One region of the Peribacillus sp. GL_122 genome, then DNA from elsewhere that is predicted to be linked to it. Evidence: predicted binding sites of a transcription regulator. Region 1 holds the regulator's gene; each other region holds the start of a gene.
The links. Region 1 encodes Rex, which represses fermentation and respiration genes when NADH is low (regulators of the CRP and FNR family bind a similar motif). Its sites were predicted from a motif close to TTGTGAAATATTTCACAA; they were not measured.
Positions count from the first base shown of each region.

Region 2: qoxA (cytochrome aa3 quinol oxidase subunit II) is a predicted target of Rex. The motif match lies at 1,223-1,240, and genes of this name have one in related genera.
Region 3: AC3ISB_RS23350 (helical membrane plugin domain-containing protein) is a predicted target of Rex. The motif match lies at 2,019-2,036, and genes of this name have one in related genera.

Region 1 covers NZ_CM174415.1:300,489-305,402, forward strand. The annotation lists gene AC3ISB_RS01610 (ABC transporter ATP-binding protein) at 1-1,081, opposite strand, end outside; gene moaC (cyclic pyranopterin monophosphate synthase MoaC) at 1,215-1,721, shown strand; gene AC3ISB_RS01620 (redox-sensing transcriptional repressor Rex) at 1,755-2,414, shown strand; gene AC3ISB_RS01625 (YdiK family protein) at 2,444-2,656, opposite strand; gene AC3ISB_RS01630 (CPBP family intramembrane glutamic endopeptidase) at 2,653-3,378, opposite strand; gene groES (co-chaperone GroES) at 3,713-3,997, shown strand; gene groL (chaperonin GroEL) at 4,057-4,914, shown strand, end outside.
Region 2 covers NZ_CM174415.1:518,820-523,733, forward strand. The annotation lists gene AC3ISB_RS02530 (hypothetical protein) at 1-182, shown strand, start outside; gene qoxA (cytochrome aa3 quinol oxidase subunit II) at 1,359-2,288, shown strand; gene qoxB (cytochrome aa3 quinol oxidase subunit I) at 2,362-4,308, shown strand; gene qoxC (cytochrome aa3 quinol oxidase subunit III) at 4,308-4,904, shown strand; gene qoxD (cytochrome aa3 quinol oxidase subunit IV) at 4,906-4,914, shown strand, end outside.
Region 3 covers NZ_CM174415.1:4,826,428-4,831,341, forward strand. The annotation lists gene AC3ISB_RS23340 (hydantoinase/oxoprolinase family protein) at 1-1,126, opposite strand, end outside; gene AC3ISB_RS23345 (hypothetical protein) at 1,591-1,767, opposite strand; gene AC3ISB_RS23350 (helical membrane plugin domain-containing protein) at 2,086-2,517, shown strand; gene AC3ISB_RS23355 (NAD(P)/FAD-dependent oxidoreductase) at 2,557-3,738, shown strand; partial or broken gene AC3ISB_RS23360 (CotH kinase family protein) at 4,437-4,914, shown strand, end outside.

The DNA of each region.
Region 1 (4,914 bases):
GTGCTATGCTCTCACCTTTAGTCATCCGGGAATTTATATTCTTTGATACCGTTTCCCCTTCGTATCCAATAGCCAAGTCCTGGAGGTGAAGTACTTCATTTCCGCTTTGCCTTTCAATCTGGAAAGAAAAATTTGCAGATTTTTCATCACCTTGCGGCTTGTCCAATACATCCATCTTTTCGAGCTGTTTGCGTCTGCTTTGTGCTCTTTTCGTGGTGGAAGCCCTGGTGATATTACGTTGGACAAAGTCGCGAAGCTTTTCAATTTCCCCTTGTTGCTTCTCGAACAGTTTCATGTCCCGCTCATAATCCTCCGCTTTTCCCTCTAGGTAAGAACTATAATTACCATGGTATTTTTTCATGTTATTTCGGGAAATCTCATATACGAGGTTTACTACTTTATCTAAAAAATAGCGGTCATGGGAAACAATAAGGACAGCTCCCTGGTAGCCTTGTAAATATTGTTCAAGCCAAGAGAGGGTTTCGATATCCAAATGGTTCGTCGGCTCATCCAGAATCAATATATCCGGTTTCCTTAAAAGCAGCTTCCCTAATGCAAGCCTTGTTTTTTGCCCACCGCTTAAAGTGGAAATTGGGGTAGAATAGTCAAAGTCAGCAAACTGAAGTCCATGCAATACGGAACGGATATCCGCTTCATATTGATAACCGCCCTTCTCTTTGAATGTCACCATCAAAGTGTCGTATTCATTCAGCACTTTTTGGTAAATTGTTTCGTTTTCAAAGATGTCAGGTCTGGCCATATCAGCCTCAAGGCGACGCAGTTCCTTTTCTTGCTCTATAAGATCCGTGAATACAGTCAGCATCTCATCCCAAATGGTCAGTTCGGATTCCAATCCCGTATCCTGGGCCATATAGCCGATGGTGACGCCTTTTGGTTTGATTATTTCACCGCCATCATGGGAAAGCTGCCCAGCTATGATTTTAAGCAGAGTGGATTTACCGGCGCCATTTCGGCCGACAAGTGCAATTCGATCTTTATTTTGAACTTCGAGCTTCATATTTGATAAAATAAGTTCAGCTCCATAATATTTCGATAGTTGATTGATTTGTAATAAAATCATAGATTTCACCTCAATTGATTATTGTTAGTGTAACGTATTTTAGTTATTATCGGCAACAGCTTGGTTCCAAGCTGAAACAAAAGCTGTTACATAAAGTGGAATAATAGTGTATGATTTAGGAGGGGTTACTTAAATGGGAGACTTAACGCATTTTAATGAACAGGGCAGGGCCAAAATGGTTGATGTGAGTGCTAAGCCTGAAACAACCCGGACGGCAGTAGCTCAATCGAGCATTTTATTGAATGATGAAATATATGAATTGGTCACGAACCATAAAATGAAAAAAGGTGATGTACTGGCTGTTGCGCAAGTTGCAGGAATAATGGCCAGCAAAAATACATCCAATATAATTCCGATGTGCCATCCCATTGCTCTGCAAGGGGTCAATATAGCCTTTGATTGGGAAAAAGAAGAACAAGGATATAGGCTTAGGATTGAAACGGAAGCTAAGACAAAAGGGAGTACAGGTGTGGAAATGGAAGCGTTAACAGCTGCATCCGTGACTGCCTTGACTGTTTATGACATGTGTAAGGCCATTGATAAGGGAATGGTGATCGGGCCTACATTCTTAGTGGAGAAAACAGGCGGAGTGTCTAGTAGCGATTATAAAAGGCAAGTAAAACAAACAGATAGAGATTAAGTTGAAAAGCATGTGTGAAAGCGGGGAAGAACAATGAACCATGACCCAAAGATACCGCAGGCGACAGCCAAAAGGTTGCCATTGTATTATCGATTTTTAAAGAACTTACATTCCTCAGGCAAACAAAGAGTTTCCTCGGCAGAGCTAAGTGAAGCTGTAAAAGTGGATTCTGCCACAATTCGCCGTGATTTTTCCTACTTTGGCGCGCTTGGGAAAAAAGGCTACGGCTACAATGTCAATTATTTATTATCCTTCTTTAGAAAAACACTAGATCAGGATGAATTGACCAAAGTCGCTTTAATCGGGGTAGGAAATTTAGGAACCGCTTTTTTAAATTACAATTTCATGAAAAATAATAATACTAAAATTGAAATGGCTTTCGAAGTTTCTGAAGAAAAGGTCGGCAAGCGAATAGCTGATGTGCCCATCTATCATATGGATCAAATCGATACACTATTGCAGGAAAATAATATTACTGCGGCTATATTGACAGTGCCTGCACAGGTAGCCCAGACGATAACCGATCGTCTAGTCAAAGCTGATATAAAAGGAATATTGAATTTCACACCTGCACGGCTGACCGTGCCTCCATCCATAAGGGTTCACCACATTGACCTGGCCGTGGAGCTTCAGTCGCTCATCTACTTCCTGAAACATTATCCAGTAGTGGAAGAAGCCGCATTGGAGGAATGAAAAAAACGCTGCATCATTGCAGCGTTTTTTTATTTTTTCTTATTTTTTTGTGCGGCTTTAATCTTAAAGTGTAGCATGATCATGCGTAATCCCGATCCAAAATCAAGAGTTGCAATAAGGACAAGTATGTAGGCAAAGAGTCCCCATCCGGAAGAATTGACGGTTTGAATCGCGATAGCGGTAAAAAGAGCTCCTAAGCCTGCATAGATGATGCCCATGAATAATGGTGATTGACGTTTCATAATAAACCTCCGATGAAGGCCTGTGCAGTATCTAGCATCTTCTCAATATCCTCCCGATATACCACTTGAAGGATGATAACAAGCGTATTCATCGCAATATGTGCGCTCATGGAAACAAGAATGCGGCCTGTTTTCGCATAAAGGAAAGCAAAGGTGAAGCCCATTGCCGTATATAAAAGAAGATGTTCAAATTCACCATGCGCCAAGCCGAAAATAACTGAGCTGATTAAGGCTGAAATAAAGAAGTTAAAGCGTTTATGAAGTGATCCGAAAATGATTTTCCGGAAAATTAATTCTTCCAATATAGGTCCAATTACTGAAGTGACGAAAATGACCATGGGGACTTTGTAAATGAGTGAAATAAGTTGCTGCGTATTTTCAGATTCAGACTCCACCCCAAGCATTTGTTCAATGCTGCCGGCAATGCTTTGTGCAAAAAGAGCCATGAACACTCCTGCAATTGCCCATAATACGGACAACGAAACGGAAGTTTGATTTCTCGTGTCCAACTTTTCCCTCATATCTTTTCTTATTAAAAAAAGAATCAATAATAAAGCAACGAGAAAACTGAAGACTATCCAGTATGCTGCAGACTTCACTTCGAGTTCATCTGCCGGCATTCCAGTATAAGACCCGATCAGCATGAAAATGGGTACCCCAACAATACTGGATAATTGCATGGCAATATAAGTGATGATGACGAACCAATATTCTTTTTTCAAAAATGAAAACTCCTTTTATAGTCACCCATCCCGTTCGGAACGTTCCTGATATGGGGACAATCTATAAACGCATACTCCAAAATGGTATCAAATATTGAGGCAGAACACCACTTAAAGGTACCCCTAACATAACATTTCAATTACATTGTTAAGGAAATCATTATGCTAAAGTAGTTTACCCATAATTTATCAGAAATTAATAAAAAATTTTCAATAAGATACTTGCAAAAAAGGCTCGGTTTATTTAATATTATAAATGTGTTAGCACTCGATGATGAAGAGTGCTAATAATCATGAAACAAATTATCAAGAGAATATGAGGAGGTTGTTTCACTTGTTAAAACCATTAGGTGATCGCGTTATTATTGAACTAGTTCAAACTGAAGAAAAAACTGCAAGCGGTATTGTTCTTCCTGATACTGCTAAAGAAAAGCCACAAGAAGGTAAGGTAGTAGCAGTTGGTACTGGCCGTGTCCTTGAAAATGGCGAACGTGTTGCTTTAGAGGTTGCCCAAGGCGATCTAATTATCTTCTCAAAATATGCAGGTACTGAAGTTAAATACGAAGACACTGAATACTTAATTTTACGTGAAAGCGACATTCTAGCTGTTATCGGCTAATTATACATCATACTTAACTGAACGAAAATTTTCTTAAAATTTTAGGGAGGTACTTATAAATGGCTAAAGAAATTAAATTTAGTGAAGAAGCTCGCCGTTCCATGCTTCGTGGTGTGGACGCACTTGCAGATGCAGTTAAAGTAACGCTTGGACCAAAAGGTCGTAACGTGGTTCTTGAGAAAAAATTCGGTTCACCGCTTATCACAAATGACGGTGTGACGATCGCTAAAGAAATCGAATTGGAAGATGCATTCGAAAACATGGGTGCGAAATTGGTTGCTGAAGTAGCAAGCAAAACAAACGACGTAGCTGGTGACGGTACAACTACTGCAACGGTTCTTGCACAAGCGATGATCCGTGAAGGTCTTAAAAACGTAACAGCTGGTGCTAACCCAATGGGTATCCGTAAAGGAATCGAGAAAGCGGTCAATTCAGCAATTGCAGAATTGAAAGCCATTTCCAAACCTGTTGAAAACAAAGAATCAATCGCACAAGTAGCTGCCATCTCTTCAGCTGATGAAGAAGTGGGCCAACTGATTGCAGAAGCAATGGAGCGCGTTGGTAACGACGGCGTCATCACAATCGAAGAGTCTAAAGGTTTCACAACTGAATTGGACGTAGTAGAAGGTATGCAGTTCGATCGTGGATATGCATCTCCATACATGGTTACTGATTCAGATAAAATGGAAGCTGTCCTAGAAAATCCATATATCTTGATCACAGATAAAAAAATCACGAATATCCAAGAAATCCTTCCTGTCCTTGAGCAAGTTGTTCAACAAGGGAAACCGCTATTATTGATTGCTGAAGATGTAGAAGGCGAAGCGCTTGCAACTCTTGTTGTAAACAAACTTCGTGGAACATTCAACGCTGTTGCGGTTAAGGCTCCTGGATTCGGTGACCGTCGTAAAGCAATG
Region 2 (4,914 bases), 220 kb from region 1:
GAATCGCCATCACACTAAGCGCAGCTGCAATTTTTCTAGTTGGTATATTTTTTGTCCTGACAGAAGAAATGGTAATGAAAACACATAAAGGTGAAAGAATTGTACCGGAAACGACTAAAATCATAAAAATGAAGTCAAAGGCTAACACTCAAACAAAAAGAAGTACAGAATTCAGTAACTAAAACGAGGAATATAGCATAATGAACTTGCATTCTATCATCAGATTTACTAACATGGATGAACGCCTGTCTAAAGAATTTGAGTCAAAGTGATCCGAATGATTGAATGCGCTTTCATTTTGTGGAGGACTTGGATTAATTATTAGTTGGCTCCTTTTAAATTCAATACAATATACTGCACTCGTCATGTACCAAAAAAATATTTCAAGTAACCCTTTGTATTTGAAATACATACGATGTGCTTGGACATTCAAACAAAACTGCCTGAACGCCAGGAAGTTTTCACTTTGATTTTGAACTATATCCACGAGAAAAGGACACTTTTAAAAAGTCCTTTTTTTGTGGTTTTTTTATGCACTTTTCCTTGAAGATACAAAAGGGATGTCGTTGATTTTTGAGTAGTGAGTTTCCAAAAGCCGGAGTTTATTGAACCACCAAATGTACTTTTTTGTAAAATGGTTTCTGTCCTGTCCTACTGATATTGATTGATAAACAACTTGACTAGTTTTAACTAGTTTGACTGACCCCTGAATTACTTCACCCAAGACTACTGCTATACGGCTGTTTAGGAATACTGACAGGGCAATAAGTATTGAGAGGAGAATAAAGCCAATTACATTTCACACTCGTTATTTCCTTATATATATATAATATTGACCAGTGTAGGATCATAAGGGTATGGAAGCATGGAAACAACATCGTGTACAATGCGGCTACCATTTACCAACTTCCATGGCCGAGTTAAAAAAATCCGCTATAAATCATGTTTTCCAACGATAGAAACCTAATTAGCAGGATAGGTAATTTAATTCATAATCTTTATAAGTCTTGAGGCAATAAACGCGGTGAATATAATGTGAAAAAATTATTTCATTATATTAGAGTAATATTAAACGGAAAGTGACCGATACTGTCAGCAATCCTGTACTGATAAGTGAATTTTCCATAGGTAATTTATTAAACAATTATTATATTTCATTTGCTGAAGATTTTCGAACATTTCTGTTCATTTACCATCTTCTTACTGCTCTTTATTGAACTTTATGTGACAGATGTCACTTTATATTGTCTTTTTTTACACTTGGGATTAATATTGGTATGTCGGGTTTGTGAACATGGTAACACTTTGTCCGAATAATTACCAATTGGAATTTTATTATGTAAGAAAGGGGTAGTACTATGAAAATAAAATGGGCTCTATTAACTATACTTTTTACAATTGCCACTGTGCTAACCGGTTGCGATAACCCATTAATGGTCTTGGACCCTAAAGGGCCAGTAGCTGCAACACAAGCAGATGTTATTATGATTTCGATATGGACAATGTCCTTTGTCGTCCTTGTCGTTATGGTACTGTATATCTTCATGATAATGAAATATCGTGCTTCCAAACAACGTGATGATTATGAACCGCCTCATATAGAAGGAAGTAAGGTTCTTGAAATAATTTGGGTTGCGATTCCAATTTTAATCGTCGCTTTCCTATCCGTTGTTACTGTTAAAACAACAAATGAAGTTGAGGCAACACCTAAAGGGTACGGAGATCAAGAACCTTTAGTTATTTACGCTTCATCTTCCAACTGGAAATGGCATTTTAGTTATCCGGAAGAGGATATCGAAACGGTCAACTATCTGTTTATACCTACTAACCGACCAATTGAATTTAAACTTTACTCATTCGGTCCAATCTCAAGTTTCTGGATTCCGCAACTTGGAGGACAAAAATACGCGATGTCGGACATGGTTAATACGTTGCACTTAGCAGCTGATGTACCAGGTGAGTATATGGGTCGAAATTCAAACTTCAGTGGTTCAGGTTTTGCTCAGCAAACGTTCAACGTTAATGCACTGTCTGCAAAAGAATACGATAAGTGGGTAGATGAAATTAAAGCTACTGCTAAACCGATTACTGAGGAAAAATTCAATGAATTATTAAAACCTGGTCATGTGGGACAATCCACTTACACTGGAACTCACTTAGAGTTTTCACCAGCTCCTGAAGGGGAAAATGCTGGTCATGATCACGGATCTTCTGATACTGAAGAAAATGATTCCAAGGATTCACACGAGGAACATTCAGAACACAGCAACATGAGTCATGATCACTAAGAATTAATTTCGTTCGATAAAACAACTAGGTTTACAAGATAAGGAATATTTTCCTGAAAGGAGTCACAAAAGTATGGATTACTTTGATCGATTTGCCGTACCTCATCCAAGTCCCGCGATTTATGCATCCATGATTGCCATTGGCTTAACCATGATTGCGGTTGTTGCCGGAATTACCTATTTTAAAAAATGGGGTTACTTATGGCGTGAGTGGTTAACAACGGTTGACCATAAACGTATTGGTATCATGTACATCTTGGCAGCACTGCTTATGCTTTTCCGTGGTGGCGTTGATGCTCTTATGATGCGTGCTCAAACGGCTATTCCAGATAACGGTCTTTTGGATGGACAGCATTATAATGAGGTATTTACAACACACGGGGTCGTCATGATCCTGTTTATGGCTATGCCATTTATCATTGGGTTAATGAACATTGTTACACCATTACAAGTTGGAGCGCGTGACGTAGCATTCCCACGTCTGAACGCGGTAAGCTTCTGGTTATTCTTCATGGGGGCAATGCTATTTAACATCTCTTTCGTAGTTGGTGGTTCTCCTGATGCAGGCTGGACATCTTACTTCCCGCTGGCAAGTAATGATTTCAGTGAATCAGTCGGTTCGAACTATTACGCGATTTCACTTCAAATAGCAGGTATCGGTACATTAATGACTGGTATCAACTTTATCGTAACCATCTTGAAAATGAGAGCACCTGGTATGAACTTAATGAAAATGCCAATGTTCACATGGTCTATCTTGATCACTAACTTCATTATCGTTTTCGCTTTCCCTGTATTGACAGTGGCACTTGCGTTGATGACAATGGATCGTCTATTCGGAACTCAATTCTTTACGATGGCCAATGGCGGTAGCGATATGCTTTGGGCGAACTTGTTCTGGGTTTGGGGACATCCTGAAGTTTATATAGTAATTCTTCCGGCTTTCGGTATTTACAGTGAAATCATTTCGACATTTGCACGTCGTAACCTGTACGGGTATAATTCAATGGTTATCTCCATGGTAGCTATTTCTACACTATCTTTCATTGTATGGGCTCACCATTTCTATACAATGGGTCACGGTGCAATGGTTAATGGTATCTTCTCGATTACCACGATGGCAATTGCCGTCCCGACTGGTGTTAAGATTTTCAACTGGTTGTTCACACTTTGGAAAGGTAAAATCGTATTTACCGTTCCAATGCTATACTCTTTAGCTTTCATTCCGATTTTCACGCTCGGTGGGGTAACAGGGGTTATGCTTGCCATGGCAAGTGCTGACTACCAATACCATAATACAATGTTCTTAGTAGCTCACTTCCATTACGTTTTAATCCCTGGTACTGTATTTGCCGTACTTGCCGGTTTTACGTACTGGTGGCCAAAAATGTTCGGTTTCATGTTGAGCGAAAAAATTGGAAAATGGTCGTTCTGGTTCATTATAGTCGGCTTTAATGTAACATTCTTCCCGATGTTCATCACTGGTTTAGATGGGCAGGCACGTCGTATGTATACGTACTCTGAAGCAACAGGATATGGTCCATTGAATATGCTCTCTTTCGTTGGAGCGATTGGTTTAGCAATAGGTTTTGCACTTATTGTGTACAATATCTATTGGAGTACTCGTTATGCATCAAGAAATATCTCAAACGATCCATGGGATGCACGTTCTCTAGAGTGGGCTACACATACACCAATCCCTGAATATAACTTTGCAATTGTGCCAACAGTTGATTCTACAGAAGCATTCTGGGATTCAAAGAAAAAAGGCTTTAAATTATTTGGCGGTAAAGTAGAAAAGATTCATATGCCAAATAACAGTGGCGTGCCGTTTATCATGAGCTGTATCTTCTTCGTTTGGGGCTTTGCATTGGTATTCAGCATGTGGATCATTGCAATCATTGCAACGATCGGTATCTTTGCTTGTATGATTCACCGTTCATTCGAAAAAGATCACGGACGTTATATCTCTGTTGAAGAGATCGAAGAAACTGAAAATAAATTGCGAGGTGCTAAGTAATGAAAATAGATAACTCGCTGCCACTAGAATATAGCACGGAAGAAAATCGCTTAAAGATTTTTGGATTCTGGATTTTCCTAGGAGCAGAAATAGCTCTTTTCGCTACACTGTTCGCCACTTATTTTGTCTTAGTTGGTGGTACTGGAAATGGTCCAACAGGGGAACATCTTTTTAAAGTCCCAACACTAATGTTTCAAACAATCTTTCTTTTAACTAGTAGTTTTACCATAGGTCTTGGAATCAATGCAATGAGACTTGGCAGGCAGAAAGCAACGATTGGTTTCTTCATTATCACCCTTATTCTTGGTTTAGGCTTCTTAGGAGTCGAAATTTATGAATTCGTGGAGTATGTACATGAAGGAGCAACGATTCAAACAAGTGCTTTCTTATCTAGTTTGTTCACATTACTAGGTACGCATGGAGCTCACGTTACACTTGGTTTATTCTGGGGAACATTCATCGTCATGCAGATTAAAAAGCGCGGTATGACTCCACAGACAACAAACAAGGCTTTCATCTTTTCACTTTACTGGCATTTCTTGGACGTTGTCTGGATTTTCATCTTCAGTTTCGTCTACCTGAAAGGAATGATGTAATATGAAAGAA
Region 3 (4,914 bases), 1.2 Mb from region 1:
CCAATACAATATTGGCATCGGAATTGGTCGGTTCCACGCCACCCCTGCTATAGCAAGCAGGTCCAGGAACCGCGCCTGCACTTTGAGGGCCATTGCGTAAAGAACCGCCTTCATCCACCCAAGCTAAGCTTCCGCCTCCTGCTCCTATCGTCAAGATTTCGATACTTGGGAATCCAATCGGATATCCATACTCGATATACCAATCTTTAGTAATCCGCAAATCACCTTCATGCATCAAGGAAATATCGGTGCTCGTTCCTCCCATATCCAGCCCAATTGCATTATTGAACCCGCAAAGCTGGGCGATATGTTTACTGGCAATAGCACCTGCAGCGATTCCGGAACTTGCCAGCCTTGCCGCATAACGGGGTACGGTTTGGGATGTCATTACCCCTCCGCCGGAGTGAAGCACTAATATGTCATCTTCATACCCCCGTTTATTCATTTCACCTTCAAGGGTTTTAATATAGTTGCTGACAGTCGGTCCTAAAACCGCATTGACGATCGTCGTACTCATGCGCTCATGCTCAAAAATCTCAGGAAGGACTTCACTTGAAATGCATATATAAACTTCCGGGAGTTCCTCCTGGATGATTCGTTTCACTTTCACCTCATTGCTTCCATTTACATACGAGTTCATGAAGCAAACCGCAATTGATTCGGTACCGCGTCTTTTTAATTTCCTTGCCAGTGACCGTACTTCCTCTTCATTGATTTCCGTCAAGACATTCCCTGCAAAATCGATGCGCTCTTCCACTTCAAAACGGTCTCTTCTTTGGATATACGGTTTGGCTACATCATCATATGTATCCCATAACTCAAGCTTGGTTCCTCGGCGGATTTCCGATACATCCCGAAATCCAGCGGATGTGATCAATGCTGTCTTTGGCAATTTCCTTTCAATCAAGGCATTGGTGCCCACTGTTGTACCATGGGAAAACACTTTAATATTTTCACAATCTATTTCCGCCTTTGCAATTCCATCCAAAATGCCGATTTCTGGATTCAGAGGAGTCGACGACGTTTTCGTGATTGAAATTTCCTTCGTGCTTTCATCAAAAACGAACACATCCGTAAATGTTCCTCCTACATCAATTGCGAGCCTAGTTTGCTTCGTACCTATCATTTAATTCCCACCCCTGCTACAAGATTTAAAATAATTTATACCTTTTGACATTGCTTCGTGCCCATTTCACCGCTTAATTGTGTGAAAGAGTGTCAGCCAGCCGCTGGATTTTCTTAGGCCAAAAAAGGGACAAGATGAATGATGAAATAAAAAAAACCAGTCATATCAATAAAAAATCATTGATATAACTGGTTTTTGATCTAGGTTTAGCTTCGCTGGGCGGCGAAGTCTATTAGATTCGACAGTTATTATAGAATTCATCTTTTAAATCACCAAGTCCATTTAAGGCGATGGCAGAGTAGTATTTGCTAGATAAAACTACCTGTTCACTATGGCTATATACTTTATCTTACGTCAATCCACCATAAAGTCAAGGGTATTTTTTAGAATAGTCAAACAACTTACAAGGGTAAGAAGTTTACAAAAATAAGTAAAATTAAGGAACCATAACTGTTTCGCTATGCTTACACAACATTATCAGGTGTTTCCGATGTGCCTTCCTCACTGTTTTTGAGGTAAACTTCAGAAATTCCATTCATGCCTTCCGATAGTTGTGCTTTAGTATATTCCATACTGCCAACCAGTTTATGAAACTTCTTATCATCATTCTCGTCTGTAAGTTTAGATTCTGAATCAGTCACATTTTTTCACCTCCATCATTTAGGATGGCAAATCAAGATGGAAATATGTATGACAGGCGATGATGATAGACACCCTCAAAGTCCATTTTAGGTAAAGAATGGAACCTTCCAGCAGAATCTGTACTTAAATAAGCGAGAAAAGATTATTTTATGAATCTTTTTTTTAAAATCAGCTGTTTTCATGGAACTAAAGGGATATACTATAGTTTAGCTTTTATTACATTTTTGTTAGTATTTTTTCTTGCCACACATTGTGTAATATTTTACAAGTTTTTCTATTTACATCAACAAAATGCTTATTGCAAAGGAGAATTGGATATGTCAGAAACGATTACCCAATCACAAACTGAACAACTTAATGCCAGCCAAAAACAATTAGATGTACTGGACCAATTATTAAACCCTGAGGTTCAGGAATCATTGAACACTTTAGTTGAGCAGTTACCAAAACTAACTGAGTTAGTGAATATTTTAACAAAGTCTTATGATTTCGCTCAATCGGTTGCGACTGATGATGTTTTGAAAAACGATACGGTCAGCGCCATTTCGGAGATCGCGACACCTGTAGTCGATTCAGTGAAAGGGCTTGCGGCTACTGCCATCGAAGCTAAGGATCGTGCTGAAGTGAATCATGACGTGATCGGTCTTTTTGGTCTGTTAAGAATGATGAAAGACCCTCAAGCACAAAAACTTTTCCGTTTCGCCCAAGCTTTTCTTGAAGTCTCTTCAGAACGTAAAAACCAAAAATAATTTGATAAACTTTCAATCAGTAAGGACGGGGGATTAACTATGTCAAAACAAATCGTCATCTTAGGTGCAGGTTACGCTGGATTGCTATCTGCCTTATCCGTACGTGAATATTACAAAAAAGATGAAGTACAGGTTACAGTGGTGAACCAATTTCCAACACACCAAATCATCACTGAATTGCACCGTCTTGCAGGCGGATCCATTTCTGAACAAGCTGTTTCCATTCCGTTGGAAAAACTTTTCAAAGGAAAAGATATCGACCTTATCATTTCCAAAGTGGATTCTTTCTCAGTCGATAACAAAGAAGTGAAACTTGCCAATGGTTCCACTTTATCTTATGATGCCCTGGTTGTTGCTTTAGGAAGCCAAACAGGATTCTTCGGCATTCCGGGACTTGAGGAAAACAGCATGGTCTTGAAATCCGTAAACGATGCAAACAAGATTTACAAACATATCGAAGATCGCATCCGCGAATTTGCACAAACGAATAATGAAGCGGACGCAACTATCGTGATCGGCGGCGGCGGATTGACGGGCGTCGAGTTAATCGGTGAAATCGTGGATCATTTCCCTAAAATCGCCAAAAAATTCGGAGTGGACTTCAAGGACTTGAAAATCAAGCTTGTAGAAGCTGGTCCAAAAATCCTTCCGGTCCTGCCTGACCACTTGATCGAACGTGCGATGACAAGCTTGGAAGCACGCGGCGTTGAATTCTTGACAGGTCTGCCTGTAACGGGTGTTAAAGGAAATCAAATCGAATTGAAAGATGGACAAACGATAACGGCCAATACGCTTGTTTGGACAGGCGGAGTTGCGGCTCTTCCAATCGTAGGCGAATCCGGCCTTGAAGTGGATCGCGGCAAAGCGACCGTTAATGAGTATTTGCAATCCAAATCCCATAATGACGTATTCGTTGTCGGGGACAGTGCCGTTGCGTTCCCTCCAGAAGGCGGCCGTCCATACGCTCCTACTGCACAAAATGCTTGGCAAATGGGTGAGCTTGTTGGATACAACCTATATGCAGCCTTTGAAGGCAAGAAACTTGAAGAATTTTCACCTGTAAACTCAGGTACACTTGCGAGCCTTGGCCGTAAGGATGCGGTGGCAACCGTTGGGGCCAATAACACTTCCCTTAAAGGCCTTCCGGCTACATTGATGAAAGAAGCAAGTAATGTTCGCTATCTATCACACATCAAAGCCCTATTCAGCTTGGCTTATTAATTTATTATAGCCGTGACGTGACATCCAGTTCATTGATATGTCCGCGGTACATGCCCTTTCTTCCCGGTCATCGGGATTAAAGGGCATTTTTTTCATGAATTTATTATAATGCCTGATCATGATGCAATGATTGACGAAAGATGTTAACAATGGACGGTACTCCATTTTGTTGCTTATCCATTCTATAAATCTCCTGGGATTAGGCAACTCTCCTAAATCCTCTCCGTTAATTTTTATTAGCCCGTTTGTCATTAACTGACGCTCAAGTATGTACGATACTGCATATCATAAAATTAACCTTATTAAAGGAGGAGTTTGTATGCCGAAAGGGAAAAAAGGAAAAGCAGCTTCATCTGGCAGTTCATCTACCGGTAGCACTTCTACTGGTAGCACTTCTACTGGCAGCAAGTCCACTGGAAATAAATCCACTGGAAAATAATCTACTGGCAGCACAACTACTGGCAACACAGCTACTGGTATCATAACTACTGGTATCACATATACAACAACAACATCTACTTCATCAAGAGCTCGTCCACTGGACGTGGCAAAAAAAGAAGAAGATAGATAGTCAAATATAAAATGCTTCAGCTTGATTAATCCCTGATTGATCAAGTGGAAGTATTTTATGATATTACGGCTTCATTAAGGTCAAGACTGTCCATAAAACAACTTATACAAGGAAGGAAGGTGAGTGTATGTCTTATCATATTCCATCTTATTTCTTAATGATAGAAGAAGAAGATCTAGAAGATTTACGTGCGGATATTTGGAGCGATGACCCTATTCCCGCCCATTTGAAAGTAGAAAACGACATTTATGTTATCGATATTGCCTATCGGGGCTCTTATACCCGCAAATTCCGGAAAAGATCCTATTGGATTGATTTCATCGAGCCAGAACGATTCTTTGGCGCCCACAAAATCCATCTCAATGCAGAATACAGGGATCCTTCCCTCATTCGCAATAAACTCTCACTCGATTTCTTTCAAGACCTTGGTGTCCTTTCCCCTCATAGCCAACACATCAACCTATTCCGAAATGGCACGTTTAAAGGTGTGTATTTACAATTGGATTCCGTCGATGGGGTTTTTTTAGAAAAAAGAGGACTTCCTGCCGGCCCGATTTATTATGCTGTCAACAATAATGCCAACTTTTCATTGGAAAGGGACGGGA